DNA from 2 places in the Fictibacillus sp. WQ 8-8 genome. Region 2 is predicted to be linked to the other one. Evidence: riboswitches for the same ligand, from Rfam matches in the RefSeq annotation. Region 2 holds a riboswitch; the other holds the start of a gene.

Region 1 (15,078 bases), on a different contig from region 2:
GCGGTACCATACTTCTCCTTCACCGATCAAAACAAGAGCCAGATGGGACAGCGGTGCAAGATCACCGCTTGCTCCCAAGGACCCTTGCTGAGGAATTACCGGATGGATCTGGCAGTTTACAAGTTTAATCAGGGTTTCTACTACAGCCGGTCTTACTCCCGAATATCCTTTTAATAGAGCGTTGGCACGCAAAACGACCATCAGGCGGCTTACATTTTCAGGAAAAGGCTCTCCTACCCCGCATGCATGGCTTCTTATTAAATTCAATTGCAGTTTTTCAGTATCCTCCGGAGCGATATAAACATCGCTTAGCTTTCCGAAACCTGTCGTGATCCCATAAATGACTTTCCCTTTTGCAACAATATCCTCTACTGCTCTTCGGCTTTCTTTTACTCTTTTTATACTTTCTTCACAGGCAATCACTTGTTCATTGGTACTTAAGATGCTTTTTGCCTCTTCTAAAGTCAATGTATGTCCTGTCAGAACTACCATGCGTCATCCTTCTCCTTTTTGGATAATGTAAAAAAAACGCAAAAAGAGGCTGCATTTAAAGAACAGCAAAAAAACCTGTTCTTTGAAACACAGCCCCCTAAATTCCACTATTTGCTATGGGCTTTTATTTATATATGATTGATGCCGAGTCCGATGGCTTCATGTTCCAGACCTTTGACCGGTGCGCCGATCGTCCCGTATAAAGCTACAGCAATCCATTCTCCTTCTTCCGGCTGCTCATATGGCTGTCCCCTCACAATGGCAAACCGTAAACCTACCGTCCGAAGAACCGTTCCAAGCTGAACTTGCCCCCGGGTAACTCCGTGAAGCGCTTCCATAATGGCATGGTATAACGCATGGGTTTCACGATAGACCCCTCCATTGATGACCTGGTTCTTTTTTGCAGCTGTTTCGATTGCTGCCACTACTTTATTCGATTCCATGGAACCTACTTTACCGGTGCAGTGGAGCCATCCGAGTTCGCCCACCTTCGATTGGTGAGATTCATCCAATACATAAAGCATGGCAAGCTTGCCGATTAACTTCTGTTCTGCAAGAGACATCTTATCCACTACTTTCGCTTAAATCGCAGCTTTCACTAATAACTAATTGCTCACTACACTCAGTTTATGCCTTTCTGAATTGTTCGTCAATTCCCTTTCAACAACTTATCACTTTATCAGGGCAGCATGTCACATGTATAAACTAGTAATCTATCGGGCATGCTGTGTTTATCAATCAATGAAAGAGAGTGGTAGTGTTGATTAACCTTCAAAAAGAAATTGTACATGCCACCATGAAACGGCCTCCCGTTAAAAACGAGAACAGCCATGATTTTTTCATCGGCTATGATGGACAGGATACTCCTTTCCTACTGCTGCCAACAACACCAGGGCTGCTCCTTGAAGATGAATGCTATGGCATTTCATTCCAGAGGGATGTATGCAATCCCTATAAATACCATTTGGATACACACATCGTCCCGGTCGACTTGAATAATATTCGCATGTTCATCGACCACCTTGCTTTCTTTTTCGGACCTGACCATAATATGCTGAACATTTACCTGGAAAGCAGCTGCTATCAGGCCTATGTAAGCTGGAGCACTAAGAAACAAGAGGAGGTAATTAAAGAGACATTGCTGAAGTATGATGCTGTTTCTTCATTAGATGAGAAAAAGAAATACAGTGAATTGTTAGAACAGCTTTTAAGAAATTAACTTAAAAATCTTGATCCTGGAAAAGTTATCTACTTAGTTAGCCATTGACAAGACCATCATTCGACAATATACTACAAATAGTTTGAAAATAAAAATTTTCAATATATTCAAATTATAAAGATTAATCAATGAATGGGGGACATCAATGAGTATTTTCAGAAAAAAATCCATTTCAGAAATGTTAGCTCAAAGTAACAATAAAGGATTGAACCGCTCATTAGGAGCATTTGATTTAACATTATTGGGCATCGGGGCTATTATAGGAACCGGAATATTTGTTTTGACTGGAGTTGTAGCAGCTGAACATGCTGGTCCTGCTCTCATCCTTTCTTTTATCATATCTGGTCTTGCTTGTGCTTTCGCCGCCTTCTGCTATGCCGAGTTTGCATCGACCGTTCCTATCGCCGGCAGTGTTTATACCTATACTTATGCCACGTTAGGTGAAGTTTTTGCCTTTTTGATCGGCTGGGATCTGATGCTGGAGTACTTGCTCGCCACATCTGCTGTTGCAACCGGCTGGTCCGCCTATTTCCAGTCATTGATCGCTGGATTCGGCCTTCACCTTCCAGTTGAGCTTGCAACAGCTCCAGGAGCCGGCAAGGGGGGATGGATTAACCTCCCGGCGGTTATCATCATTTTGCTGATTACTACGCTATTAAGCAGAGGAATCAGGGAGAGCGCCCGCGTCAACAATATTATGGTATTCATAAAGCTTGCTGTTATTATTCTGTTTATTGTTGCCGGTGTCGGCTATGTGAAACCGGATAACTGGACACCATTTATGCCGTTTGGTTTCGAAGGGATTGTAGCTGGTGCCGCAACGGTATTCTTTGCCTATATCGGATTCGACGCAGTAGCAACCGCAGCCGAAGAAGTGAAACGGCCGCAGCGTGATCTGCCTCTCGGAATTATCTGGTCGCTTACCATCTGTACCGCATTGTATATTGTAGTATCCCTTATTTTAACTGGTATGGTGCCCTACAATAAATTGAACGTAGCAGACCCTGTTTCCTTCGCCCTGCACTACGTAGGCCAGGATTCCATTGCAGGTCTTGTATCAGTCGGTGCGATTACGGGAATTACCACTGTTCTGCTCGTCATGCTTTTCGGACAGGTTCGAATTTCTTATGCGATGAGCCGCGACGGCCTGCTGCCGCCGATACTTTCTAAAGTTCATCCGGTATTTAAAACGCCATTCAAAAATACCTGGCTTACGGGATTTATCGCAGCCGGAATTGCAGGTTTTATCGATCTTACAACGCTTGCACACCTAGTTAACATGGGAACATTGTCAGCATTTGCTCTTATCGCTGTAGCTGTGATCGTGTTAAGGAAAACACATCCAAACCTGGAAAGAGCATTCAAAGCTCCATTCGTTCCTGTATTGCCAATCTTAACCGTTTTATTCTGTCTTTACTTGATGATCAGTCTTCCTTCGATCACATGGATTTCTTTTGTCATCTGGATTGCTATCGGCCTAATCGTTTATTTTTTCTACGCCCGCACGAGAAGCAAACTTAATTAAATAAAACCAAAAAAAAGAGGTGCGGAGAATTTCCCGCGCCTCTTTTTATCCTGTATATACATCGCCATCAGGATAGTGAATGATTGCTTTATTCAGTTTCGAGGGGGAAGTGCCCCAGCCCGATTTTCCCCAAGAACATGATGCAGATGAATCTTCAGAGGATTTACACTCCTTCATTTTCGAAACGGTTTAAATCTTTATTTTGTCCGATCACTACGAGAACATCACCTGGCCTCAATACCACATTGGCAATCGGAGAAACAAGAATATCGTTGTCTTTTTTTATTGCGACAATATTACATCCGTATTTGGCACGGACATCAAGTTCCGTCAGGGTTTTGCCTGCAAGTTTGTCAGTGACTCCTACTTCAATGATGCTGTGTTCGTTGGATAGTTCAATAAAATCAATAATTTTCTCAGACGTAATAAGCTGGGCTACCCTGAGGGCCATGTCACGTTCAGGATGTATGATTCGGTCCGCACCCACTTTTTCAAGGACTTTATGATGATAGTCATTTTGAGCTTTAACCCAGACTTTGTTCACTCCTGCTTCTTTTAAAAGAAGCGTAGTTAAGATACTGGATTGGATATCTTCCCCAATCGATACGATCACATGATTGAAATTTCGAATACCGAGGGCGCTTAACGCTTTCTCGTCTGTAGAGTTTGCCTGTACAGCCTGAGTAGCAATACTGGCGTATTCATTTACCCGCTCGATATCCCGGTCAACAGCCATGACTTCATATCCCATTTTTGCAAATTCTCTGCATATGCTTCCACCGAAACGGCCTAGCCCTATAACGGCAAACTGCTTGTCCATTCCTCTCTCTCCCTAGAAAACAAATATTAGATAAGAACAAATAAAAAAAGACCATTATAAAAATGGTCAGCTACTTTCCAAACTGTCCCTTTCTTCCTGTATAACGCTTACGAGGTTAGCTGCCGGATTAGGAATTGGAAGTATCCCTTCTTATTTCTAAGATTCACCCCAAAAAAGTGGTTCCCCCGCTCTTAAAAAGCTCTTTAAAATTAAGCGATTTAAAGGCTATGCGATTTTGAATAAATATAATGTAATCCTGCAGATGTTAATTGTCAATGCTTTCTTAAGGACTTCATTTCAGGTTAAAAAACGCCTGCTGCCTGCATTCCAATAATTGAAATGCCAAGGAGCCATACATATATAGCAAAGCCCTTTAAAGAACCTTTTTTCACTAGAGAGATCATCCATTTAACCGCTAAGTAGCCGAATAATGCTGACATGGCTGTCCCAAGGAAAAGGGAGAAGAACGATAATTGTTCCGCCTGGCCGCCCAGCACATCTTTCACTTGAAGCAGACACCCTCCCGCGATAGCCGGTATAGATAACAAAAAGGAAAAGTAAGCTGCTGTTCCTCTGTCAATCTTACGGAAAAGTGCTGCAGCAATCGTTAACCCTGAACGGGATACTGCAGGCAGGATTGCTGCTCCCTGAAAACTTCCAATTAAAACCGCATCCATAATCGTAATGTCTTCCAGCTGCTTATGTCCTCTTGATTTCATGGTATCCGCAAACCAAAGCACACACCCTGTGGCAAGAAACTCCCATCCTACAGTAACACCGGTCTTCGAGATCTCCTCAAAATAGTCCTTAAATGACAAGCCTATAATAACGGTGGGTATAGTGCCTGCCACAAGCAGCATGGACAGTCTGCTGAAGGGTTTCTTAATCAGTTCTTTGATCTCATTCCAATAAATTGTCACCACTGCAATCAGTGTGCCAATATGAAGCATACTGTCGAGGAACAGCCCTGCTTCATCCAGTCGAAAGAAATGCCTTCCTAAAAGAAGATGCCCTGTGGAACTTACAGGCAGAAATTCAGTCATCCCCTGAATAATCCCTAATATGACCGCCTCAAGCCAATCCATGTGTTCACCTCTTATCACTCATCATGATAAAACGTATTCACCGGAAAGGAAAGTTAGTACAAGGGTTTACTACAGAATACCGGAAAACAGCCGAGCAATCGATTCCTTCGTCCGCTCCCATAATCCTCTTTTATAAAAACCGACAGGCCTTACCTTTTCACTATCTTTTATATCTTCCTCATAATGTTCTGCGAGGTCTTTTATCGATGAAGTCCCCGTTAAAAATACATTCACTTCAAAATTCAGATGAAAACTTCTCATGTCCATGTTCGCTGTACCGATGGATGCCATGTCCCCATCTACGATGATAACTTTCTGGTGTAAAAACCCCTTCTTATAAGAATAGATTTCAATTCCGCTGCGCAGCAATTCAGGAAAATACGACCTTGTAGCATACTGCGTCAGAAAACCATCGTTGATCTCCGGCACCATCAGCCTTACCTGAACCCCTTTTCTTGAAGCAATTCTTAATGCAGTTCTGATGGCTTCGTTCGGAACAAAATAAGGCGTAGCAATCCAGATGGATTTTGTTGCACAGGATATGAGGGAATAATACAAATCACTCATGATGCCTTCCTGAGTATCCGGTCCGCTCGGAACCACTTGAACCACCCCATCCCCTGCAACAGGAACAGGCTTGATATACTCTTCCTTCTCAAGCAGGTATTCTTCACTGACGTAATCCCAGTCCAGATAGAACACAGCGTGAAGCGTTTGAACGGCTTCTCCCTCCATTACCATATGGGTATCACGCCAAAAACCGAATTTTTGGTCCTCTCCCAAATATTCAATTCCTACGTTCAGGCCTCCGACAAATCCTACTGCTCCATCAATGACGATAATCTTACGGTGATTTCTAAAATTAAACTTTTGATTAAAGAATCCATATTTAATAGGCAGGAACGAATAAACCTTAATGCCAGCTTTTTTCATTCGGTCGACTTCATGTGATGCGAGGGTGAGGCTTCCAACCGCATCATATAAGAAGCGAACTTCAACCCCTTCTTCGGATTTTCGAATTAAAATATCGATAATTTCTTTCCCAAGACGGTCCGATCTGAAAATGTAATATTCAATATGTATGTACCTTGTGGCTTCCAGCAGTCTGCGTTTGATTTCAGGAAATGTTTCTTCCCCATTCTTAAGGATTTTTGTCTGGGTGGCACTGTTTTGAAAGGTCATCGTTACGTTGTGCGCAAATCTTGAAAAACAAGCTTGATGCTCATTAAATAAAGACCAATCCGGTTTCTGTTCTCTTTTGGCAAGCAGCAGCAATTCTTCTCTGTCATGCTTCCGTTTGCTCTTGAAAAGGTGGCCCTTTAAGTAAAGCTGTCCGGAATACAGGTAAAAAATATAACCGAAAAGAGGAAAGAACACTAAAGCATAGATCCAGACCAGCGTATGCTGTGCTGTCCGGTTTTCGAGCAGAAGAGAATAAATAGTGATAAAAAGGATCGCAAAATAAGCAGCGGCGCTCCCCCACTTCCAATACAATCCCATATTTGAAAAAATGATGATGTACAAAGCTGCAATCATTGCAAGGACAAATAGAAATTCAAGAATTCGTTTCATGGCTGATTCTCCTACTGCTTGGTTTTCAACTGAAATTCCCGTAAAATCAGTCCATTAAACCAAGAAGAAGGAGAAAGCTTCTCCCTCTTACCATTCATCTTCATTATGTTCAAACAAATCGATGACCCCAAGTACGATATGTGCAAGTCCAAACCCAAGCAGGAAGTTAGAAAGTGAAGAATACTTGCGTGTGTTACCTCTAAAAGAAAAAGAAGCCAAGCTCACAACGGTTCCTAATATAGTGGGAATCAATCCTTCTCTTCTCAGCATAAAGATCCCTCCTTCATCTTGAATATCTATAGTATTTTCAACTTCAGCCGGAGTATGAAATATTTCATTTCCAAGCCCTTTAAGCAAATCAGAATGAGCAAAAGAAAAAACAACGGAAAAAGATCCGTTGTTTTTTATGGTGCGAACGTCAGCTCTTCGCTTTGTGCGGTACTCTTCCCAAATTTCCCGTAAATCGTAATCAGCATTTCACGCTCTTCCTGAGTGAGTTTGCTCAATAAATTTTCCATACTTACCAGACGTCGCTCTTCAGCTTCATGCAAGATTGCAATTCCTGTTTCGGAAAGCTCCAAATAAACAATTCTTCGGTCAGCTTCACTGCGGTAACGCTGCACGTAATTCTTTTTATAGAGACGATCCACCGCTACGGTTACTGCACTCGGCTTCACTTCAAGCATTTCAGCCAATTCAGTAACTGTCCAACGGTCTCTTACAGATAGCATTCTCATTAAAATGTATTGGGTTCTGGTTAGATCTCCTTCACCTGTCGTTTCCGGATGCAAACTTTTAGACAGTATATAATGAGCCACTTCCAGCTTTTCAACATATGCCTTTAGTCCTTCTATTTTCATTTAATAGAATCCTCCAACTTTATGAACTAATAACATTATACTAAAAAATCTAAACATTGGAAATTTATTTTTTTGGGAAATTGGAATTTCTAGGTCAAATGGCTCATTTGGATAAAATTGACACAATTTACGGGATGAGGTAATATAAATTTATAACGTTCAATATAATTTGAACGTTCAAAAGGAGGAGAACATGCAGGAAATTTATTATATGGAAGATGCCGAACAGCTAAAAGTCATTAGCGATCCCCTTCGCTTAAAAGTCTTATGGGAAATTATTGATGAAGCCAAAACAGGAAAAATGATTGCAGATATTCTCGAAGCCCCCGCCCCTAAAATTCATTATCATTTAAAAGAACTAGACCGTGTGGGATTGATTACAGTAGAAAAAACTGAGGAAAAAAACGGCATCATCCAAAAATTTTATCGTCCGATCGCCAGAAATTTTTCTGTTGAAAACATTCTTAAACAACACAAGGATCATGTGAAAAATGAATTATCCGATACGCTCAGGGAAAATGTTCTAATTTCCCTTGATAAAACAAAAAGCTATTTGCGCAGGGTAGACAGCAGCTTGTTCGAAGAGTGGAAACAGATTAAATTCGGCTATGACCAATTGTATTTGAATGAGGCTCAAATCCAGGAATTTGAGGAAAAAGCGAAAGAACTGCAGGAGTTAATTAATTCCTTAAAAAAAAACCGGCAGCAGGACGGAGAGCTCTATCACATGCTGCTGCTGGCATTCCCGTTCCGTGAACCCGAATATCCTGACGAATAGGAGAGTAGTTAACATGGCAGAAGCTATAATCAAAGAAGAACAGCCGGCAATTCCGGTTTCTTTTTTCAGCCAGAAAAAATTTATGCTCTTGTGGGGAGTTACTTTTTGTTCAGCCTTCAGTATTGCAATTTTTTTGTTTTCTCAATCCTGGTACATTGTAAAAACACTTAATATGGAAGCCTCTCTTGGAATGGTAATGATCGCATCAAGTATTCCCCGCCTCCTGTTCATGGCTGTCGGAGGGGTCATCGCCGACCGTGTAAGCCGGACCAAAATCTTATCGGTCTCTAACCTTACACGCTCCATCCTGCTCGGCGGACTTCTGATTTTGCTCGGTTCAGGTGAGGTTTCTGTCTATTCATTTGCCGTATTCGGACTCGTCTTTGGAATTCTCGATGCCTTCGTCTGCCCTGCAAACAGCGCGCTTCTTCCAATGCTTGTTGAGGATTCTCAGCTGACAAGAGCAAACTCCATCATTCAGACGACTCAGCAAGCCTCTATGATCATTGGGCCGATGATTGGAGGATTCCTTATCTCATGGGGAGGGTACCTGTTCTCCTTTTCTGTACCGGCAGTCATGCTGTTATGCTCGGCTTTCCTCAGCAGATTGATTAACTTAAAGCCTGCCTCCACTGACAGCAGCGGCGCACCAGGTATTTTCGCCTCCATCAAAGAAGGCTTTTCCTTTGTTAAGACTCAGCCATTCCTAATCGCCCTCTTCATCAGTACCATATTCATAAATTTAAGCGTAGTAGGGCCGTTGATGATGGGATTGCCCATTTTTGTAAAAACCATCTTGCATGGTTCTGCTCTCGATTTCAGCTATATGGACGGGTCAATGGCTGCAGGAATGGTCGTCAGTTCTCTGGTCATCGGCTTCCTCAATGTAAAAAGATACCGCGGCATGTTTGCGACGGCCGCCCTGTTTTCCATGGCGGCAGCTCTCATGCTTTTTAGCCAAACTCACTTTCAAGCCGGGTGCATGGCCGTCTTATTTCTAATCGGCATGACATTTCCAGCAACGAATATCCCGATCCTCTCTATTTTTCAGCAATTAGTGGATAGGTCGATGCTCGGAAGGCTTTCAGGATTATTAACCATGGCTTCCTTGGGGTTAACCCCTGTTTCCTATGGGGTTACCTCTTTCTTTCTTTCAAATGGCGTCTCTATCGCTTCCATTATGTTTGGCGGCTCCTGTTCATTGCTGCTCGTCAACTTGATTGTACTTTGGAAATTGCCTGTATTTCGTAAAACCAGCTGAGGAGGAATAAAAGTGAGAATACTGATCATTGGCGGTACACGATTCGTAGGAAGATATATTGCGGCTTCATTTTTACAGAAAGGCCATCAGGTTACTCTTTTCAATCGGGGGTCAAATCAAGAACTGTTTCCTGAATGCCAAACCCTGATCGGAGACAGAGACAGCGATTTAAAGCCATTACGAGGACAGAAGTGGGACGCTGTTGTCGACACGTGCGGATATTTCCCGAGGCAGACTGAACAAATGGCGAAAACTCTGAGGGATTCAGTTCCTCACTACACGTATATTTCTTCTGTATCCGCCTATAAAAGCATGGAGGAAAAAAACCAGACAGAAGAAAGTGAACTTGGTGTCCTTGCGGATCCAGCCACAGAGGAAATAACCGGAGAGACATATGGCCCATTAAAAGCCGCCTGTGAGGAAAAAATCAAACAGACCTACGGTGAGTCTTGTCTGATCATCCGTCCCGGCTTAATTGTCGGACCCCACGATTATTCAGACAGATTTACGTATTGGCCTGCCAGAGCAGCGAAAGGCGGGGGGATTTTAGCACCTGCAGAACCAGACAGACAAGTTCAATTCATTGATGTCAGGGATTTGTCTGAATGGATCGTTTCAATGGTGGAGAAAAAAGCAGCTGGAGTGTTTAATGCAGTAGGAGATCATTATAGGATGGCTGAAGTCCTGAAAGCCTGTCTCTCTGTCACCAAATCCGGGGGTGAGCTTATTTGGGTAGAAGAATCCTTCCTAAATGAGAAAAAAGTCGAAGAATGGTTGGAACTTCCGTTATGGATTTCCTCCAAGAAATCCATCGGAATACAGCATATGAACAATGACAAAGCGATCGCCTCCGGGCTTGCTTTCCGAAATATCCAAGAAACCATTATGGACACTTTTAACTGGGATCAGACCAGAAATATGAAACCAGAAGACTATAAAGCCGGCATGTCCCCGGATAGGGAGAAGGAACTGCTATCCGAATGGCGCGCCAAAACAGTGTCACATTCTTGATCATTTCTGAAAAAATTGGAAAATTGGGTGACTTCCCCATGGCACTTGTCCAGTCTTGAACAATAACAGCTGCATATTGTAATCATGTAGAGAATGTCACTCTATCCTGCCGGCTTAAAAGTCTCTCCGGCAGAAAAAGCTCTTCCCCACCCCAATTCTTCATCATGCGTTCGGCTTTTGCCATAATCCCTAAGATTATGGCTTTTTTTTGATTATTTCTTTCTGGGCAAATGGAACGAAGAATAAGGATCTGTGTACTTCGTCAGTTCAGACGGCAGCTTTCCAGCCGTAAATACCTGCTGAATTTCACGGTGGCTGATCTCCATCTTGGCTAAAGCTGGATAGATCGAATAATCCGTTCTCTGCTGATAGCGGCTGTCCATCGTTTGGAAAGCCTTTAGTGTAGATTCTTCAATTTCATTTACATACTGATGAATTTGATGAATCTGCTGAACAATCATTAAATATTCTGCCTTCAAACGGTGCATTTCCTCTATCTTTTTCTTCATCGTTCTTGTAGCAGCATCCACTTCACGGTCTCTTGCCTGATGAAGGGTATTCACAAAATCCTTCATCCTGTCCCGTCTGGTTTCTTTAAGCTCATCCAGATGTTCCATGGCATCCCGTTCCTTCGCTAACAGCCTGAGATACTCGTCCTTACTCTCATGAAGGGCTTCCATACTGACACGGGAATTTCTTCTGCCATACTGTCCAAGAAGACTCTCATACTCTGAAGAGGCCATTTCCTTCTGCTTATGTAGGATCTTCCATCGATCATTAGCCTCTTTTATACGTTCTTCATAATCCTTGCTTATTTGATTAAACTGCTTAAGTTCAGGATACATACCGTACTCCTTTCTAATAGGAAATGCTGAAGTGTCAGCAAAATTCCATCTTCTATATTATTCGTGAAAGGAATCTTGTTTAATGGTCTCGAAGTTTAGAGGGTTAGAACTATATTCTGCAGAAAGAGGAACACACATGAAATCGATTTTAGTTGTCCGGCATTGCAAAGCCAGTGGCCAGGAAAGAAACGCTGTCCTGACAAAGGAAGGATTGCAGCAATCCCACGATTTAAAGAACTTTCTAATGAACAAACCCGTTGACAGAATTATTTCAAGTCCTTTTACCAGAGCAGTTGATTCCATTGAACCTCTGGCAAAATTTAAGGATCTCCCCATCGAAAAAGATCACCGCTTAGCTGAAAGGGTATTATCCTCAAAGGATCATCCTGACTGGCTGAAACTGCTTGAGCATTCCTTTTACGACTTTGAAGCCGTTCTTGAAGGAGGAGAATCCAATCGGAAGGCAATGGAAAGGGTTCGGCCGCTTCTGAAAGAAATCATCGCTTCGCCGTATCAGTGTATCGTTCTTGTCACACATGGAAATTTAATGACTCTGTTATTAAAACTCTTTGATGAACGCATGGGTTTTTCAGAATGGAAGGCTCTATCGAACCCCGATGTATATGAAGTGACCGTACAGGAAGAAAGCCGTATCCAAAGAATCTGGAAATAAACTGGTAGTTGTTTCCACACCCCCACCCGCGGACACCTAAGGGCGAAACCTGTGTTGTAGCTAACATCACTATACAAAAACGGGAGGAATACATCCATGAAAAAGGTAGTAGTAGCTTCAATTCTAGGTGCATCATTATTCGGTGCTAACGCAGGAATTTCTCATGCGCAAGATTGCCCTCAAGGTGGAAATGTACAAGTACAACCACAACAAGGACAATCGAACGCTGATATAAATAAATTAATCGAATCTCTTAAAAAACAAGGATTCGATGTACAAACTCAAAAAGCTGAGCAAAAGCAACAACAAGCTCCAGCTCAAGAAAAAACTCAAACTCAAGCAGCTCCACAACAGCAAAAAGCGAGTGAAGCACCAAAGTCTGACGCTGCTGCTGGGCAATTAACTGCTGACGAAAAGCAAATGGTTGACAAAGTAAACCAAGAGCGTGAAAAAGCAGGGGTTAAACCGCTTCAAGTAGATATGGAGCTAACTAAAATGGCTCGAGTAAAGGCACAAGACATGATCGACAATAACTACTTCGATCACAATTCACCAAAATACGGTTCCCCATTCGACATGATGAAGAAGTTTGGCATCCAATACCAAACAGCTGGTGAAAACATTGCCGGAAACTCTTCAGTTGATGGAGCTCACACATCTCTTATGAACTCTCAAGGACACCGTGAAAACATCCTTAAATCTGACTACACAAAAGTTGGTATCGGGATTGTTGACGGCGGAAAATACGGTAAAATGTTTGTCCAAGAATTCACTGGATGATCATCAAAAAAAAGAGGCTGCCCCTGCGGGCGCCTCTTTTTTGTATGGACATTCATTCCTCCCGCATTTACTCTCAATTTAAATCGGCAAAACCACTTCAAATGTTGTCCCTTTTCCTACTTCACTTGAAACCCTTACCCGGCCTTTATGATTTTCAATAATCTTATAGCTGACCATGAGCCCTAAACCTGTTCCCTCTTCTTTTGTTGTATAGAATGGTTTTCCAATTCTGTCCAATACTTGGTTCGGCATTCCCGTTCCATTATCCGTAAAGCAGAAATGAACATAATCTTTTCCTTTGCGGAAAGCTTTAATGGTAATGGTTCCACCTTCCGCCGTCGCTTCAATCCCATTTTTTATTAAATTAATAAAAACCTGTTTAATCTGAAAAGGATCACAATCAATATCAGGAATGCCTTCGCCAATCTCCATTTCCAGTTCAATGTTTTTTAGGATCGCCTGTGTCTGAAGCAGGGAGACTGTTTCTTTTAGTGTGAGCACGAGACTGCTTTTTTCAATATGCTGGCGGTCGGTCTTGGCAAGCAGCAGAAACTCTTTGATAATATACTCAATCCGGTCAACTTCGTTTAAAATAATGGAATAATAAGCATCATGTGCTTGGCTTTCATTTTTAAGCAGCTGGATAAACCCTTTAAGGCTGGTGAGAGGATTACGGATTTCATGGGCGACTCCAGCAGCCATCTCACCGACGACATTCAAGGTCTCCGCTTTTAGAAGGCGGGCTTCTGTCTGCCTTCGTTCAGTCACATCTTCCAAGATACACAGGTGGATGCCCGGCAGTATGTCTTTCTTTCCTGTAAATTCAATCAGCCTTTTTTCGTCTGCAAATCCTGATTTAAACTCCCATTTGAGGCTCGGATCGAGCATGAACAGATCCCAATTAAGAGATAATTCTCCTTCATCTTCCTCACAGATGAAGGCATCCAGCCTGTTTTGGTTTAAATCCCCGTGTGAGATTCCCAGCACCTTGCGCGCGGCTGGATTAGCTTCGAGAATGACTCTGCTGTTATTCAGCAAAAGAATAGGATTGAGTGTATTATTAAATATTTCTTTGTATTTGTGCGTATAGAGTATTAATTCTTCTCGTGATTTTGTATCGCGTGTACAATCCGTTGAAGTACCAACAACTTCTGATACCTGTCCATTATGAAACACAGGTGAAAGAACCGTATGATAAGAACGGTCCGCATAGTGCGTTTCAAAAAAGCAGGCATGGCCGCTGAAGGCTTTTTCAAAGTAAATTTCCCAGTGCTGAATGGTTTTAAGAGGTATCAGATCACTCAAAGGGCGTTCTGCAGCAGCTCCACGAATTGCAATTTCTTGGGCAAACTTCCCCTCAGAGTGCGTGACAACATAGTTTCCGGCAGCTTTTCTTTTCAGCTTGAAAAATTGAACCGGACTGAGTTCCAATGTATGAATCTGTCCGTCCTCCTTTTGAGGTTGTTCTATACGCCTCTGCATATTCATCATTTTCACTAAAAATTGTTCAACCATGGTGTGTATACCCCTTTTCTCCATAGTTGGATTTTTGTACGCTATCGATCCCCTTTGATATAATTCGGTAAAAGGGAAGAAATCCCTATTATGCAAAGTGCCTAATTTTTCTTTAGGAATTACTAGTAATAATATCCTATGAAGGATAGAAAATCCCTCCTTGCTCAAATGAGCAAGGAGGGATTTTCTTATTTTGCCTTTTCTGCAAAATCAATCATAAGATTTTGAGAAAGAGGTCCAATTATTTTTTTTTGGATTATCCCCTTGGAGTCAATCAAATAACTCGTCGGAAGAGATACCGCCTGAAACTTCTTACTGACCGTTCCATCCGTATCTAACAAAATCGGAAACGCTGCTTTTCGTTCCTTTACAAATTCTGAAACCGAATCCGTGCTTTTCTCTGTATATCTTAGATTTACTGCCAGGATTTCCAGCTTCTTTTCTTCATATTGGTTGAAGACTTTCTGCATATCGGGCATTTCTTTTCGGCAAGGAGGGCACCACGTTGCCCAGAAATTCAGAATGACCTTTTTACCACGGTAATCTTTAATGGAAACCTTTTCTCCGTTCAGTGCCATTATCGTAAAATCCGGCACTTTATTGCCTGGTTTTAAGCCTGTACGTCCATTCTCCTCCACCGGG
Region 2 (15,078 bases):
AGTGAACTCAATGGAGAGAGGTGGGAGTATGCTGTTTTTTCAGGAGCTTTTCCGATCGGCTATGCGCTGGGGACCGTCCTAATAAAGCGAATTCCAAAATCGCCATGGACGATGTATTTTGGACTCGTAGCTGGAGGGATTTCCTTCCTTCTTCTTTTCGTGGTGACGTCGATTCCAGGGGCATGGATGTGCGAGTTGTTTGGTGGAATGGTATTCCCGCTGTTCAACGCTCAAAGCGCTGCTAATTTCCAGAAGGAAGCTCCCCGAGAGCGATTGGCCCAGTTAAGTGCCGTCCGCTTGCTGTTCATGAGAGCCACGATGCCTTTGGGGATCTTATTTGCTTCTTCAGCATTCCTTCATCTCTCCATACGCCAGACTTTTGGTGTGATTGGAACGGTTATTGTCTTGCCCGGTTTATTTTTTCTGATCAAGGAAAGTGGAAGGATACATTCTTTTAATAAACAAAAAACAGGCTAATTAGCCTGTTATTTATTGCTCTGGCAGCTGATCCCCCACATATTTACCATAATCGGGAATGGCAATCTTATCAAAATCTCGTGCTAATCTTGTGAGATTTTGTGAGAGCCATTCTCCTTTAACCGGGCGCCCATGTCCTGTAACCGCCATTGCGGGGTGCAACGACTCCAGTTTTTTCACTGATTGCCAGGCTGTCATCCAGTCAGGGGTAAAATAGCGGGGTGGTCCGCTGATCTCCAGTTCCTGTATGATGACGCTGTATAGGTCCTCTTGTTTTACGGTGATGAAAGCATCCCCGGCGATCAATGCCTTGTCAGAATCCCGAAACAAGGAAATATGGCCGTCAGTATGGCCAGGTGTATGAATCCAGCGCCAACCAGGCATTTCGGGAACAGATCCATCTTCAGGGAGAGCGGTTACTCGTTGATCCAGGTCAATCGATTCGTGCGGGAAAAGAAAGGACATTTTTGCCACCATACCACCTTCCACAGAAGGATCTGGCTCTTGATAATCTTTCTTCCCAGTGACATAAGGCAGCTCAAGCCGGTGGGCATAGACAGGGACATCCCACTTTTTCAAAAGGCCAATGATGCCGCCGATATGATCGAAATGGGCATGCGTGAGAATGATGGCTTTCGGCCGTGAACCTTTTCCGAAGCGCTCTTCAGCCTCATAGATGATCTTTTCGGCCGAATCAGGCATACCGGCATCGACCAGTACCCAATCTTGCCCGTTTTCAGGCTTTCCGATAAAACAAAGATTAACGATCTGGTTGGTATAGCTGTAGATATCGGGTGCGAGTTCTATTCCTTCACCAGAAGTGACCGAGCTGACTGGAATGTATTTATTCGTAGAAGCACTGCCCTCCACATGATCCATACTGAAGACCCTCCGTTCCATTTTTTCTCTACTCGTATAGGGTTTTCAATACGGTATAATTTATGCGGGAATCCCTTATTGCCCAGAGCATGAAAGTGGAAAAAACAGCAGAATAAATGCTACCTTTGAAGAGGGAACAGGAGGACTGAACATGAATAAGTTAAAAGGACGGATACTGATTATGACATCCGTACAGGCGGAAAAAGAGGCCGTTCTTCGCGGATGGCATGATCCCCGAGTGGATGTTGTACTGGCAGGTGTCGGACCTGTTGCATCTGCCATCAATACGATGAAGGCATTAAACGCCAATACATATAATCTTGTCATTAATGCAGGAATTGCCGGTGGTTTTGCCAATAGAGCTGACATTGGTTCACTGGTGATCGCAAATGAAATTGTCTGTGCCGATTTAGGTGCTGAATCTCCCGATGGCTTCCTCAGTCTGGACGAGCTGGGATTTGGTTCTTCAACTAGAGTTGGAGTGGATGAAAGCTTCGTACTGGCTATATCATCTGCACTGTCAAAAGCTGGACTAATCGCACAACCAGCACCCATTCTTACTCTTTCAAAGGTGACAGGGACCACAGAAACGACTGAAGAATTAATGGAACGGGAACCGGAAGCCGCAGCTGAAGCGATGGAAGGATACGGTGTGGCATTGGCGGCACAGGAGTATAATCTGCCGGTGCTTGAAATCCGGGCGATCTCCAATACGGTAGGTCCTCGTGATCGTGAGGGATGGCGGATAAAAGATGCGCTGATATCCCTTGAATCAGCAAGTAAAGTTTTAATGGAGGTATTATAAATGAGTAAAATGAGCATCGCCTTTTCACCATGCCCGAATGATACGTTTGTGTTTCATGCATTGGTCCATGGAATGGTGCCAGGCACCCCGGAATTTGATGTGACCTATGCCGATATTGACATTACAAACGGATTGGCTGCCCGACAGGAGGGGCCAGATATACTAAAGATTTCGTATGCTGCACTTCCTTGGGTGCTGGATCATTATGATTTAATTCCTTGCGGAGGAGCACTTGGACGAGGCTGCGGCCCGCTTGTTCTTGTGAATCAAGACGGCGAAGTAAGTCCGGACATGCTGTCAGGAAAAAGGGTTGCCGTGCCGAGCGAACGTTCTACGGCTTATTTGCTGTTCCGCCTATGGGCAGCTCAAAATGTACCAGGCGGAATTGGAGAAACAGTCGTGATGCCGTTTGACCAAATCATGCCGGCTGTTAAAGAAGGTAAGATTGATGCTGGCCTCGTCATTCATGAAGCCCGTTTTACCTATCAAAATTATGGCTTGAACCTGTTGGCCGATATGGGTAACTGGTGGGAAGAGGACACTGGGCTGCCGATACCGCTCGGTGCGATTATTGCCCGCAAGTCAATGGATATTGAATCAATCACGAAATGGATTCGTTCCTCAGTTGCCTATGCGTGGGACTCTCCAGAAGCGTCAAGAGAATATGTCATGCAGCATGCAAGCGAACTATCACTCGATGTAGCTCAGCAGCACATCAACCTCTATGTGAATGAATTTACCGCTGATTTAGGGGAAAAGGGCTATGAAGCGATCATTTCTTTGCTTAATCGCGCGGCCAAAGAAGGTCTTGTACCGGAAAGAGACTATTCCACACTTTTAAAAATGGAGGACTAAGTTATGAATTCACTAAACATCGATTTTCATAAAACAGCCCTCGTCATTATCGATCTTCAAAAAGGGATCGTCAAATTCCCTGGCGGACAAGAGGTAGTGGAGAAAGCTGCTGAATTGGTGAAGCTGTTCCGTCAAAAAGAGGGATTTATATCATTCGTGAACGTAGAGTTTCATGATGGCAAAGATGCATTGAAACCAGCGATTGACAAGCCTGTGGCTTCTGCTGAACGCCCTTCTGACTGGGCTGAGTTTGCACCTGAACTTGGTGTTACGGACAATGATTACGTCGTCACGAAGCGCCAATGGGGAGCTTTTTTCGGTACGGATCTTGATCTTCAGCTCAGGCGCCGCGGAATTGACACCATTGTGCTCTGCGGGATTGCCACCAACATCGGTGTTGAAAGTACGGCGAGAGAAGCCTTCCAGCTTGGATACAACCAAGTTTTCATAACGGACGCGATGGTTGCGCTCAGCCAGGAAGAGCATGACGCATCCTGCCGCTTTATTTTTCCGAAAATCGGTAAGGTAAGGACGCTGGAGGAATTTTTGAAACACATTCACGTGAACTAAACAGAAGGAAGGATTTCGGTCCTTCCTTCTTTTTTAATGGCTGTTTTCGTAACCTTTGTTGCTAATTGAATATAAAGGGTTGTGTAATTATATATTAAAAGATAACATGGAAAAAATTGAGAGGAGGTATAAAAATGACTTGGCTATTGGTCTTAATTTTAGGAATAATAGCGTTTGCTTTGTTTTTAGACTGGAGACGCAAAAAAAACAACAACAATTCTCGACCTCCAATAAACCCTGGTGCTAAGCCAGGAGAAAGCACTAATTATATGATGGGAGATAATAAATATACTGACGGTGGTGGTTCATAGAAAAGCAACAGAGCGTTTTTACCCTGAAAGGTTAGCTCCCTTTTGCCGATGTCATGAGAATGATCCAGGTAGTCTATTATTTTTTCTTTATTTTCATTGAGGCTGCTCGATGTTGGAATAACAGGCTGCTTCTTCTTGCGCAACCCTTCAGTAGGCGTTTGTGAGGACAGCTTTTTTGATTTTTTCCAAAATGACGCCATTTGCTTATCACCCCAGGTAAGATACTGCTCTTAGTATGAGACGAGGGAAGAAAAATATGTAATAGATGAAGCTCAAGATGAAAGGTAACGATCGTTCAAGAATAAGACCTGTACGTGATGAATATCCATACTGTATAACGAGAGAGAGAATCTATGGACCGAGAAGGAACGACCAATCCGGGTGATATTGCCCTGAAAGGAGGCTATCGAATCGAAGCGGCAGTAAAAGGGTTTCAGCATCCAATCAGTTTATTATTTACGGCAAGTGGAAGGCTTATTGTCGGGGAAGCAGGTGTGGCAACAGGTTATGGCAGAGTGATAGAAGTAACTAGACAGGGAAATAAGGTCATCGCAGAGGGATTTGAACCTCCGCTTACTGGCATCAATCAATATGGAAGCAAAATCTATGTTTCGCATAGAGGAAAAATTACGGCCGTTACGATAGATGGAGAAAAAGAGGATATCCTGACTGGCTTGCCAAGCCACGGAGATCATCACAATAATAAAGTGGTTTTTGGAAGAGACGATAAAATGTATTTTGGGCAAGGAACGGCTACCAATTCAGGAGTAGTCGGGAAAGACTCAGGATGGTTGAAGGTGTTCAGGTATTTTCATGATTATCCGGGCCAGGATATTACGTTGAACGGACAAAACTTTAAAGTTTAGATCATAGCCGTCTCCTCACATATTTTTTTAGAATAAACCATGTGATTTCCAGCCAGGCCAAACTATATCCCCACGTGAAAAGCAATAGGTACAGCCAAAGATAAAAGTTGCCGGTACTGTGGAATGCGGGCCCGAATAAAGGAAATTGAAATCCGATCAGCATGATGCAAATTCCAGAAATAAGACAAATGGAACCAGTGGTTACAATCAAAATACGTCTTTTAAAAAAAGTAAAGCCATGGCCCAATCCCAATCCAAGCAAACCGGTTGTAAAAATAAAAATCAATAATTCACTAGGCTGCACAATAACAAGGAGCAGACATGTTAAAACGAAGGAGTAAAACCCAAGAAGCGGAGAGATGATGGTGATCAAAACAACAGGAAGAGTGGAAAGGGGGCTGATGATGAGTCCGATCATCGGCAGAGTACCTCCAGCAGATTGCAGGAGTGCAGTCACTGCAGAAGCAATGGAAGTCATTACGAGTAATGCAGTTTTAGAAAAGCGGTTCTGAACAGAGTATGCTGCCATTTCAACAAGGCGATCCATTCTTTTAAAAAGGTGCATAGAAGCCTCCTGCCATTCATTTTTTTACGTGACTAATCAATATAGTCCTGAACGTAAGGGACATTCCTATTTTTACCTATTTTTATATGAAGGTTTACCGTAAACGGGCACTTCAAATGAGGATGCTATGAATAACCACGATGGAGGATTGAAAGAGCCGGGGATTTCAACGCTCCCGGCTCTTCATCATTCATGTTGATTTATATCATTTCTTCTGTTTCTATATCTGGTTCTTCGTCGCTTTTGTTAAATTCCGGTCCGCCGTATTGCTCGTTGATCTCTTTAGCTAGTTGCTCCAGGAACTCATCTGAGAATAAGTGCCCCTCTTTTTTAGACATTTTAAATCCTCCTTTTTTTCGGGAAGTTCAAAATTTCTTTGTATATTAAATATTACCCACATCTTTAAAATTACCTTTAAGTAAAGTTTTTAATCTTTGTATTTACATTTTTTTAAGAGAGGAGTATTATTATCTAAGTTTCAAATTCTTAAATCGCTTAAACCAATTGGTGCGGGGGAACCATAATGGGCTTTTTTAAAAAGTCCTGGGGGTGAATCCTTAAGCAGGTAGGGCTACTCAATGGCCCGAATCCGACAGCTAACCTCGTAAGCGTTAATGAGAAGGAAATGAAGCTTGTGAGACTGGTAAACAAACGTCCGCAAGTCTATTAAAATTGGCTTGGGGGCTTTTTTCATGTGCATCTATACACAAATTTTTTATCGGCGGAGGAAAAACAGTGTTTTCTTATTTAAAGAGACTATTAATCGGAAGACCGCTCAAATCAAATGAGCTGGGGGAGCAGAAGCTTAACAAAACAAAAGCTTTAGCCATTCTTTCCTCAGATGCGTTATCATCTGTTGCGTATGGACCGGAGCAGATCTTGATCGTCTTAGTTACGGTTGGTGCTGCGGCTTTCTGGTATTCCATTCCCATTGCGGTTGGTGTACTTATTCTTTTAACTGCCCTTATTTTATCCTATCGGCAGATCATCTTTGCCTATCCACATGGCGGTGGGGCTTATGTTGTTTCAAGAGATAATTTGGGAGTGAATCCTGGATTAATCGCAGGCGGCTCGCTGCTGGTTGATTATATTTTAACCGTGGCAGTTAGTGTGTCAGCGGGTACAGATGCTATTACGTCTGCTTTCCCGGCGCTGCATTCTTATACTGTACCGATTGCGATTGTGTTTGTTTTGTTCCTTACAACTTTAAATTTGCGTGGGGTAACAGAATCTGCTTCAATTTTAGCTTATCCCGTTTATCTGTTTGTCCTAGCTTTATTTATCTTGATAGGTGTTGGATTGTATCAAATTTCAACGGGCCAGGTGCCTGCTGACTTACATACGTCTGTTGGAACACCAGTTGCCGGAATCAGTCTGTTTTTATTGCTGAAGGCCTTTGCTTCAGGCAGCTCAGCGTTAACAGGTGTAGAAGCCATTTCCAATGCTATACCGAATTTCAAGGATCCTGCCCCCAACAATGCGTCAAAGACGTTGATGGCCATGGGCGGATTATTGGCTTTACTATTTTCAGGAATTGTTTATTTGGCTTATTATTATGGAATTACTCCAAGTGTAAAGGAGACAGTGGTTTCTCAAATTGCCGACCATACATTTGGAAGAAACTATATGTATTATTTTATTCAGGGAACAACAGCATTAATTCTAATTTTGGCGGCAAACACAGGATATTCCGCTTTCCCGTTGCTCGCAGTTAACCTTGCAAAAGATAAATTTATCATGCGGATGTTTACCATTAGGGGTGACAGGCTTGGTTACTCAAATGGAATCATTACATTGGGAGTCAGCGCGATTATCCTGATCATCCTGTTTAAAGGACAGACAGAACATCTTATTCCGCTTTATGCCGTCGGGGTGTTTATCCCCTTCACCTTGTCTCAGTCAGGCATGATCGTGAAATGGATCAGGGAAAAACCAAAGGGATGGGTATCAAAGCTTATTATCAATGCAACCGGAGCTCTCATCAGTTTAACGGTAACCCTGATGTTCTTCTTTACTAAATTTCCACAGGTGTGGCCGGTATTAATCTTCTTGCCGATCATCGTCATCATCTTTCATAAGATCAAAACACATTATGAATTAGTAGGGGAACAATTAAGAATTAAACCGGATCAGCAGCCGAAGACGATTGAAGGCAACGTCATTATCGTACCTGTAGCAGGAATTACACAAGTTGTTGAAAACTCCATCAATTTTGCTACCTCACTTACAGATCAGGTCATAGCGGTATATGTTGCATTTGAGCGTGAGGACGAAAGAATATTCGAAGAAAAATGGAAGAAATGGCAGCCGAATGTGCGCCTCGTTACGCTGCATTCCCATTATCGAAGCATTATCCAGCCATTGACGAAATTTATTGACACGGTACAGCATAAAGCGAATGAAAATAACTATCAAGTAACCGTATTGATACCTCAGTTCATTACGAAGAAAAGCTGGCATAATATTCTTCATAACCAGTCAAGCTTACTGATTCGAGCGTATTTGCTCTTTAAACGAGATGTGGTTATTGCGACCGTGCCTTACCGTTTTAAAAAATAGTTGATGAAAAAAACACTTCCGAAGATTTTACCTCACGGAAGTGTTTTTTCTGTTTTAGGATGGATTTGTAAGGCTGATAAGCTCCGCTTGCGTTCTGACATTGAAATCAAAGCGGTAGCCAGGGCGATAATAATGAAACATCCGCCGACGGTTGCATTGGATTCTACGGTAGATTGCTCAATCACAAAACCGCCGATGGCAGAACCGAACGCAATACCAAAGTGAAGCGCCGTGTTATTCAGGCTTTGCTGGATATCTGACGTTTCAGCAGTGGAGGATTCGATAAGATAGCTTTGCATCGCGGGTGTAATGGCCCAACTCAGCATGCTCCAGATAATCATCACGCTCAAGAAAAGCGGAAGGGAAAACGTTGTATAAGGAATAACGAACATCGTAAACCCGAAAAGGATGATAAATCCAATAATAGAGCGTTTCGTACCCAAACGGTCAGCAAGAAAACCTCCAACACCTCCGCCAGCTACCGCCGCACAGCCAAAGACGAGATAAACAATGCTTACCCACGTTCCGTTCAGGCCAAGGGCTGTTTTTAAGAAGGGCGTTAAATATCCATAAAGCGTCAAGTGGCCGGCCAAAAAGAGGAAGGACGTTAACTGGCCGAACAGAAGCTTTCGGTTTTTCAGCGTCTTTATCTGTATCATAAGGGAAACAGCAGGTTTTGAAGCCATTTGCTCCATAAAAAAGTAAACCCCAGCCATGGAAAGCAGCGTCAATCCGGCGATCAAAATAAAAGGAGCACGCCAGCCGAATGCATTTCCAAGCATTAATCCGATCGGAACTCCAAGCACGAGCGAGGCACTGATTCCCATGAAAACGACACCGATGGCACGAGCACGATATTGTTCAGATACGATATTAGATGCGATTGTGATGCACAGAACAACCAGCAGAGAGCCGCTTGCCGCTGATAGGATTCGAGCAATCAAGAGCACACTGTATGTCGGGCTGAAGATCGCAATGCCGTTTCCGGCAAAAAACACGAGCAGTGTCAGCAGGGTAAGGCGTTTTCTTTCTACTTTAGATGTCATCATAAGAAGAAGAGGTGAGGCGACCGCAAAAACAAGCGAAAATGCTGTGATCAGAAAACCGGCATGGCCGATGCTGACATGTAAGTCTTCCGCCACGAGATCAAGTATTCCGCCAATGATCAATTCAACCATACCTACAACAAAAGATACGATGGTCAATAAGTAAACACGTTTATTCATAGCTATTCATCCTTTTGTGAAAAAGTTACCACTGTAATAGTAACATTTATAAAAAGAAAAACAAGATAAAAGTTTGTTTGTACATAAATTGGAAAGGACTGTGTTATGATTTACATAGTGATTAAAGTCAAGGAGTCAAAAACATGCTGCAGCAATTTGGATTTACTCAATATGAAAGCCAGGTGTATCAATCCTTAATCACCGAGGATCAGCCGCTGGATGCTACCGGTATTGTCAAGCGTTCTGGAGTTCCCCGTTCCAAAGTGTATGAGGTGCTTCACCGTCTGGCGGAAAAAGGAATGATCATGGAATCAACGGTGGAAAAAAAGCGGCTGTATACCGCACTGCCGATCGAGGCAACGATTAAAAAGCTCAAAGCCGACTTTGAGACCAATGTACAGCAGCTCAGAGAAGCACAGATAAAAAAAACAGTAACCGACGACCGGGTATGGACGCTGAAAGACAATCAGTCCATCCAATCTGTCCTGCAAGGTCTGCTGCAGGGAGCGGAACAATCCATTATCATTTCTGGGTGGGCGGATGACTTAACAGGCTATCTCCCATTACTGGAGGAGAAATATAAAAACGGGCTTTCAGTAAAAATTCATGTGATCGGTGAACTCTCCACGGAAATTCCGGACGTCTCAACCTTAATACCAGATACGCAGCACGGAACGTTGGAGAGAAGCCGGATCCTGATCGTGGACGAAGAGGAGATGCTCTTTGCTGGGATGGAAGATACGGCCTGGCAAGCCATTCGGACGAAATCACGTCCTCTCGTCAAATTCTTCGCGGAATTCTTTTATCATGATGTGGCACTAACAGAAATCACAAGAAAATACAAAGACACCGTCATGAAGGATGAAGCTGTAAGGAATGTGCTGTTGAACTTAAGATATTAGCTCTGTTAGGCAATGGTGGTGTGGTATTGGAGAAAAAGACTTGAGGGTCTCTTTTAAGCATCAGTATGCGATGCCCATTATGATGGAAAATCACCAATATGCTTTAGCGAAGCCAAGATAGTAATAAGAATGAAGGGGCTGTCCAGAAAGTCGAAAATTGACCTTCAGGCAGCCCCTTTTTGGCTTGAAAAATCTTCAATGAAAAGTTAATTGAAGTGGAAGATGCGAGACTCCTGCGGGACTAGCGTGACAGGTGAGACTCCCGCCGGTGCTTGCACCAAGAGGCTCACCGCACGCCCCGCGGAAAGCGAGCAGCCTGGAACGGAAATCAACAGCTTACAGACTTCTTGGACAGTCCCTATTTATTTTGAGAAATTTAACGAATTGAAAAGGCCCCAAAAAGGGTAAAGACTCCTATAACGAAAATCAGACAGGAGATGTTATTTTGGAGAATCAGAAGCCAGTGATCGGGATTACATGCTCAACAAAGGACATTGGAGGTCAGGAAACGGCCTATTTGCACTATAGCTATGCTACTTCCGTTATGAAGGCGGGTGGCGTTCCAGTCATACTTCCAATGGGTGACAAAGAAACGGTGAAAGAATGGGCAGCCCTGTGTGACGGCATATTGCTCAGCGGGGGAGAGGACATGGATCCACAGCAAATTGGAGCAGAACCGCATCCTAATCTTGGAAAAGTCATTCCGGAACGAGACGAAACAGAAATCAACCTCATCAACTATGCACAGAATAATAATATTCCTATCTTTGCGATCTGCCGGGGAATTCAGGTATTGAACGGAGCTTTGGGTGGCACGCTGGTGCAGGATCTAAATGAAGAGAGAGGGGATGTCATTAAACATTATCAGGACGGTGCGCGTTCGGCTGCTACTCATTCCATCAGCGTAGATAAAGGTACGCTTTTATCCGAAATTCTTGGAACTGAGGATATATCGGTTAATAGTTTTCATCATGGGGCAGTAGATGAAGTGGCACCGGGCTTAAAAGCTGCGGCCTATGCTTCAGACGGAGTGATTGAAGCTTTAGAAAGCACGGATCTAGAGAAAAGCTGGATGCTAGCAGTTCAATGGCATCCGGAAGATATGACAGAAGTAAGTGATGAAATGCATCAATTGTTTGTTCATTTCGTGCAAAAATGCCATGAGTTGTTGGAGAAGGAACAGCCCGCTCTCTAATCAGTAATGTATTAATAGGAAATCAGGTCATAAAAAAAGAGCTGTTCATCAGCTCTTTTTTTAGTTTCCTTCAGGGGGGACGAACAGTGAGACATGTTGTTTCAGCACATTTGCTTGAAACGGAAGAGGCTCGCCTTCATCTCCATCAATATTGACCACAAGCTGTTCTGAAGCGGAAACCTTCAGTGAAGCCGACTTGATATATTCCACATCATTGTGTTCTTTTAGCTCACCCTTGATCAGTTTTGGGATGATGTTTAACGTACCAGGAAAAGAAATGTTTTTGACCACGTAAATATGAAAGATCCCGTCATTCACCTTCGCATGTGGCGCAAGCTTTTCAAAACCTCCTACGGAATTGGTAAGTGCGGTAATTAATAAATACGCTTTTCCCTCCCATTCGCCTTGATCATGCGAGATGGTCAATGAAAATGGTGTTTTATTAATGATAGCCTTCATTCCTTCCACAAAATAAGCAAACGGCCCGAGCAGTGTTTTTTGCTCTGTACTCACGTTGTAGGAGGCTTCGGCAATGGCTCCCACCGCCAGAACATTCATAAAGTGTCTGTCATTGATCTTACCGATATCTGCTTTTTTATAGTGCTGGGAAGGAAGAATCTTTATAGCTTCAGAAGGGTCAAGCGGAATGTTCAGCGCTCTTGCGAAATCGTTGACCGTACCGAGCGGAATGATTCCAAAATCGGGCCGGTGCTCTTGTTCAGCGAGTCCGTTGACTGCCTCACTAACTGTACCATCTCCGCCCATGGATACTACGGTATCATAGTGAAGTTCACATGCTTTTCTTGCAAACTCCTCAGCGTCGCCTTCTTTTCTTGTTTCACTAACGGTCACTTCCTCATGAAATTTTTGAAGTGTTCGTTCCGCCTCCGGAAGAAGATCCTTCGCTTGTTCCTTTCCAGAAGAAGGATTCAAGATAATCATCGCCTTTGTCATAGGCCCCCCCTTTTTCTACTGTATTCCTAAATAAGAGAGTACCCGTTACGGGTTGATTTCTAACTTGCAGGGGCAGTAAAGCTTTCGTGCTTTACAGTCCCTTTCATGAAAGGAAAAAGATGTTCTCTGTCGAATGATAGAAGGTAGTGGATGTCGAAAGGAAGTATCACATGGAATTTACCATAAATAAAGAGTATTTGAGCCAAGCGGTTTCGGATGTCAGTAAAGCTGTATCCGCACGGACGACATTACCAATCCTGTCGGGTATTAAGATGGCTGCTGACTATAACCGCCTTACCCTGACAGGAAGCAATGCTGAGATCGTGATTGAGCGTGTGCTGCATTCCGATGTGCAAGGTGAGAGCATGATGGCAGTACATAAAACCGGAAGTATAGTTGTTTCTGCAAAATATTTAAATGACCTTATCAAAAAACTGCCGGGTGATCTGCTGGTTAAGGTTGGGGAAAATCATTCGGTATCCATTCAATCAGAAGATATTGTTGTATCACTAAAAGGATTTCATGCAGGGGAGTTTCCTCGCCTCACGATGTCCCAGCCTGAAGCCAGCCATCAGTTACCAGGCACCGTCCTAGCTGATATGATCAAACGAACGATGTTTGCTGTCAGTAAAAATGGAGCACGGCCTGTCCTGACGGGTGTGCATTTTGTCTTTGATCAAAATTTTTTCTGCAGCACCGCTACCGACTCTCTGAGACTGGCAACCTATAAACGCAATATTGGCGCCAGTTTGACCGGCTCATTTATCGTGCCTCAGCCTGCTCTGAATGAGTTTTTAAAGCTAATGGGGAGCTACACGGGTGAAGTCACCTTAAAGCTTACTGAAAGCTATATCGAGTTTTCAACCGATGTTTTTTCTTTTTATTCGAGGCTTATCGCCGGAAAGTATCCGAACACGGCTTCCTTGATTCCGAACGAATTTAAAACGGTTATTACATTGCAGGCCAGTGATTTCTTAAAAGGAATTGACCGGGCAGCATTGTTTGCCGGGGAGTGGAAAAATAATAATGTGAATCTAACTCTTCTGGAGGGGAAAAAGCTCGGGATCTCTTCCCGATCTATGGAATCAGGCACCATCCATGAGATCCAGAACATTAACAGTTTAGAAGGCGAGGAAGAACTCAGTATTTCTCTTGATGGGAAATTTCTGACGGAAGCTCTGCGCGGAATAAAAGATGAAGAAATCAAAATCAGTTTCAGCGGGTCCATGAAGCCTGTTTTGATCGAATCTGTTTCTGATTCGCCTTATCAGCATCTTATTTCTCCCGTGAGAGCGTATTGATGGGGAGAAGAGGGTTTGCTCTTGGGGTTTGGAAGGCGGATTGTCGTTTACCCGCTAAAACAAGTGATTTACCCGCCGAAACGAAGCAAATACCCGCCAAAATAAAAAAATACCCGCGAAAATAGGACGTTTACCCGCCAAAACCTCATTATAGTAAACTAGCGGATAATCAATACAAAAAGCACCGGCGCTCTATACTGCACCCCAAAAGTTAGAGTAAAAACTTAACTTTTGGGGGTCACTTCACTCCCGGTGCTTTTTCCGCTTATTTCACTTTCACATTAGCAGCATTCTCGTAAACTTCCAGCGCTTCTTTTACACTCGCATTCTTACGGACAATCTCATGGATCGCCTGAATCATGGCGGCTGGATGCTCTGACTGCCAGATGTTTCTGCCCATATCAACGCCGGCTGCGCCTTCCTGCATGGCATTATACGTCAGATTTAGTGCATCCTTCATGGTATCCAGCTTAGGTCCGCCAGCGATGACTACTGGAACGGGGCAAGTGCCCGTTACTTTTTCAAAGTTTTCGCAATAATAGGTTTTAATAATATCAGCGCCCATTTCTGCACCGATTCGAGAGGCTAGGGCCAGGAAGCGTGCTTCGCGCTTTTGCAGTTCTTTTGCAACAGCAGTAATCGCAAGGACAGGTATGCCGTAGTCGTGAGCTTCGGTCACAACAGAGGCCAAGTTTGAAACGGTTTGAGTTTCATGGTCTGAGCCCACAAAGATCGAAACGCCAACACCTAGGACATTATGGCGGATAGCTTCTTTCATCGGTGTGACAATATGTTCATTAGCCAAATCCTTGCCTACTACACTAGGGCCACCTGATACCCTCATTAACACTGGTTTTTCACAGTTTTCAGGTATGCAGGCAGAGAGGGCTCCTCTTGTCGCAAATAAGGAATCTGTATAGGGGAGCAGCTCTTTTACGGTTTCTCCCGGTTTCTCTAGCCCGTGAATTGGACCCAGGAAATAACCGTGATCAATGGCAAGCATGACTGCTTTTCCCTCTGGCAGTATTTGATTCATTCGGTTTTTTAATCCCCAACTCATATGATCACTCCTTCTCAAGATCTGGATTGTTTACAACAACAGAATCTTTTTCTTGTAAATGCGGTGATTTAATAAATACAGCTTTAAAATTTTGTTGAGATTGATTGATGAGATAGTGAGCTTCGTTTGGCCGGACTTGAAGCATGTCACCAGTTTTGGCAGGCACTCGCACACCATCAATATAGAAATCTATGGAACCTTCTAGTACATAAAAAATTTCTTCGCATGTCGTATGATAGTGATTTGGGAAGTCCTGGCCAGGCTTCAGCACGACGACACCAAGGTCTACATTTGGACCTTTCGTTAAATATTTAGGGCCATGATCTCCGAAGCGGAATTCATTTTCTGACTCATTCACTTTCAGCAAAACAGCCACCCCTCTTCCTCTGTATTTATGACGGTCAAACAGAACCAGGTGCTTTCCACATATGATGGGTCAGCCCTTGGTCAGAGAGTGCCAGATGCTCCTTGTATACGGCCTGCCAATTCTCAAAAATCTTCGCATAAAGGCTATGATTTTCTTTATTTGGTTCATACGTGTTCTCCCATTGAA

Evidence for each region. Region 2 has a riboswitch for cyclic di-AMP ahead of M1K46_RS05900 (APC family permease). Riboswitches for the same ligand answer to the same signal wherever they lie in the genome.
Region 1: it holds a riboswitch for cyclic di-AMP, as region 2 does, so the genes downstream of both, M1K46_RS15020 (potassium channel family protein) here and M1K46_RS05900 (APC family permease) in region 2, are expected to answer to the same signal.

The regions. Positions count from the first base shown of each region.
Region 1 is NZ_JAMXKG010000006.1:158,194-173,271, forward strand. Features, by position in the region: gene hutH (histidine ammonia-lyase) at 1-492, opposite strand, end outside; gene hutP (hut operon transcriptional regulator HutP) at 621-1,055, opposite strand; gene M1K46_RS15010 (hypothetical protein) at 1,250-1,711, shown strand; gene M1K46_RS15015 (amino acid permease) at 1,857-3,236, shown strand; gene M1K46_RS15020 (potassium channel family protein) at 3,400-4,056, opposite strand; cyclic di-AMP (ydaO/yuaA leader) riboswitch at 4,146-4,282, opposite strand; gene M1K46_RS15025 (undecaprenyl-diphosphate phosphatase) at 4,359-5,141, opposite strand; gene cls (cardiolipin synthase) at 5,211-6,713, opposite strand; gene M1K46_RS15035 (asparagine synthase) at 6,801-6,983, opposite strand; gene M1K46_RS15040 (MarR family transcriptional regulator) at 7,118-7,573, opposite strand; gene M1K46_RS15045 (ArsR/SmtB family transcription factor) at 7,767-8,351, shown strand; gene M1K46_RS15050 (MFS transporter) at 8,365-9,612, shown strand; gene M1K46_RS15055 (NAD-dependent epimerase/dehydratase family protein) at 9,625-10,623, shown strand; gene M1K46_RS15060 (hypothetical protein) at 10,836-11,468, opposite strand; gene M1K46_RS15065 (histidine phosphatase family protein) at 11,605-12,141, shown strand; gene M1K46_RS15070 (CAP domain-containing protein) at 12,238-12,921, shown strand; gene M1K46_RS15075 (ATP-binding protein) at 13,000-14,436, opposite strand; gene M1K46_RS15080 (TlpA disulfide reductase family protein) at 14,625-15,078, opposite strand, start outside.
Region 2 is NZ_JAMXKG010000003.1:108,656-123,733, forward strand. Features, by position in the region: gene M1K46_RS05855 (MFS transporter) at 1-477, shown strand, start outside; gene M1K46_RS05860 (MBL fold metallo-hydrolase) at 490-1,356, opposite strand; gene M1K46_RS05865 (futalosine hydrolase) at 1,508-2,161, shown strand; gene M1K46_RS05870 (1,4-dihydroxy-6-naphthoate synthase) at 2,171-3,016, shown strand; gene M1K46_RS05875 (hydrolase) at 3,020-3,586, shown strand; gene M1K46_RS05880 (hypothetical protein) at 3,721-3,897, shown strand; gene M1K46_RS05885 (hypothetical protein) at 4,251-4,763, shown strand; gene M1K46_RS05890 (hypothetical protein) at 4,765-5,328, opposite strand; gene M1K46_RS05895 (hypothetical protein) at 5,529-5,666, opposite strand; cyclic di-AMP (ydaO/yuaA leader) riboswitch at 5,811-5,954, shown strand; gene M1K46_RS05900 (APC family permease) at 6,064-7,887, shown strand; gene M1K46_RS05905 (MFS transporter) at 7,920-9,113, opposite strand; gene M1K46_RS05910 (TrmB family transcriptional regulator) at 9,257-10,015, shown strand; gene M1K46_RS05915 (gamma-glutamyl-gamma-aminobutyrate hydrolase family protein) at 10,461-11,210, shown strand; gene M1K46_RS05920 (diacylglycerol/lipid kinase family protein) at 11,271-12,164, opposite strand; gene dnaN (DNA polymerase III subunit beta) at 12,335-13,465, shown strand; gene lsrF (3-hydroxy-5-phosphonooxypentane-2,4-dione thiolase) at 13,731-14,525, opposite strand; gene M1K46_RS05935 (cupin domain-containing protein) at 14,530-14,892, opposite strand; gene lsrK (autoinducer-2 kinase) at 14,927-15,078, opposite strand, start outside.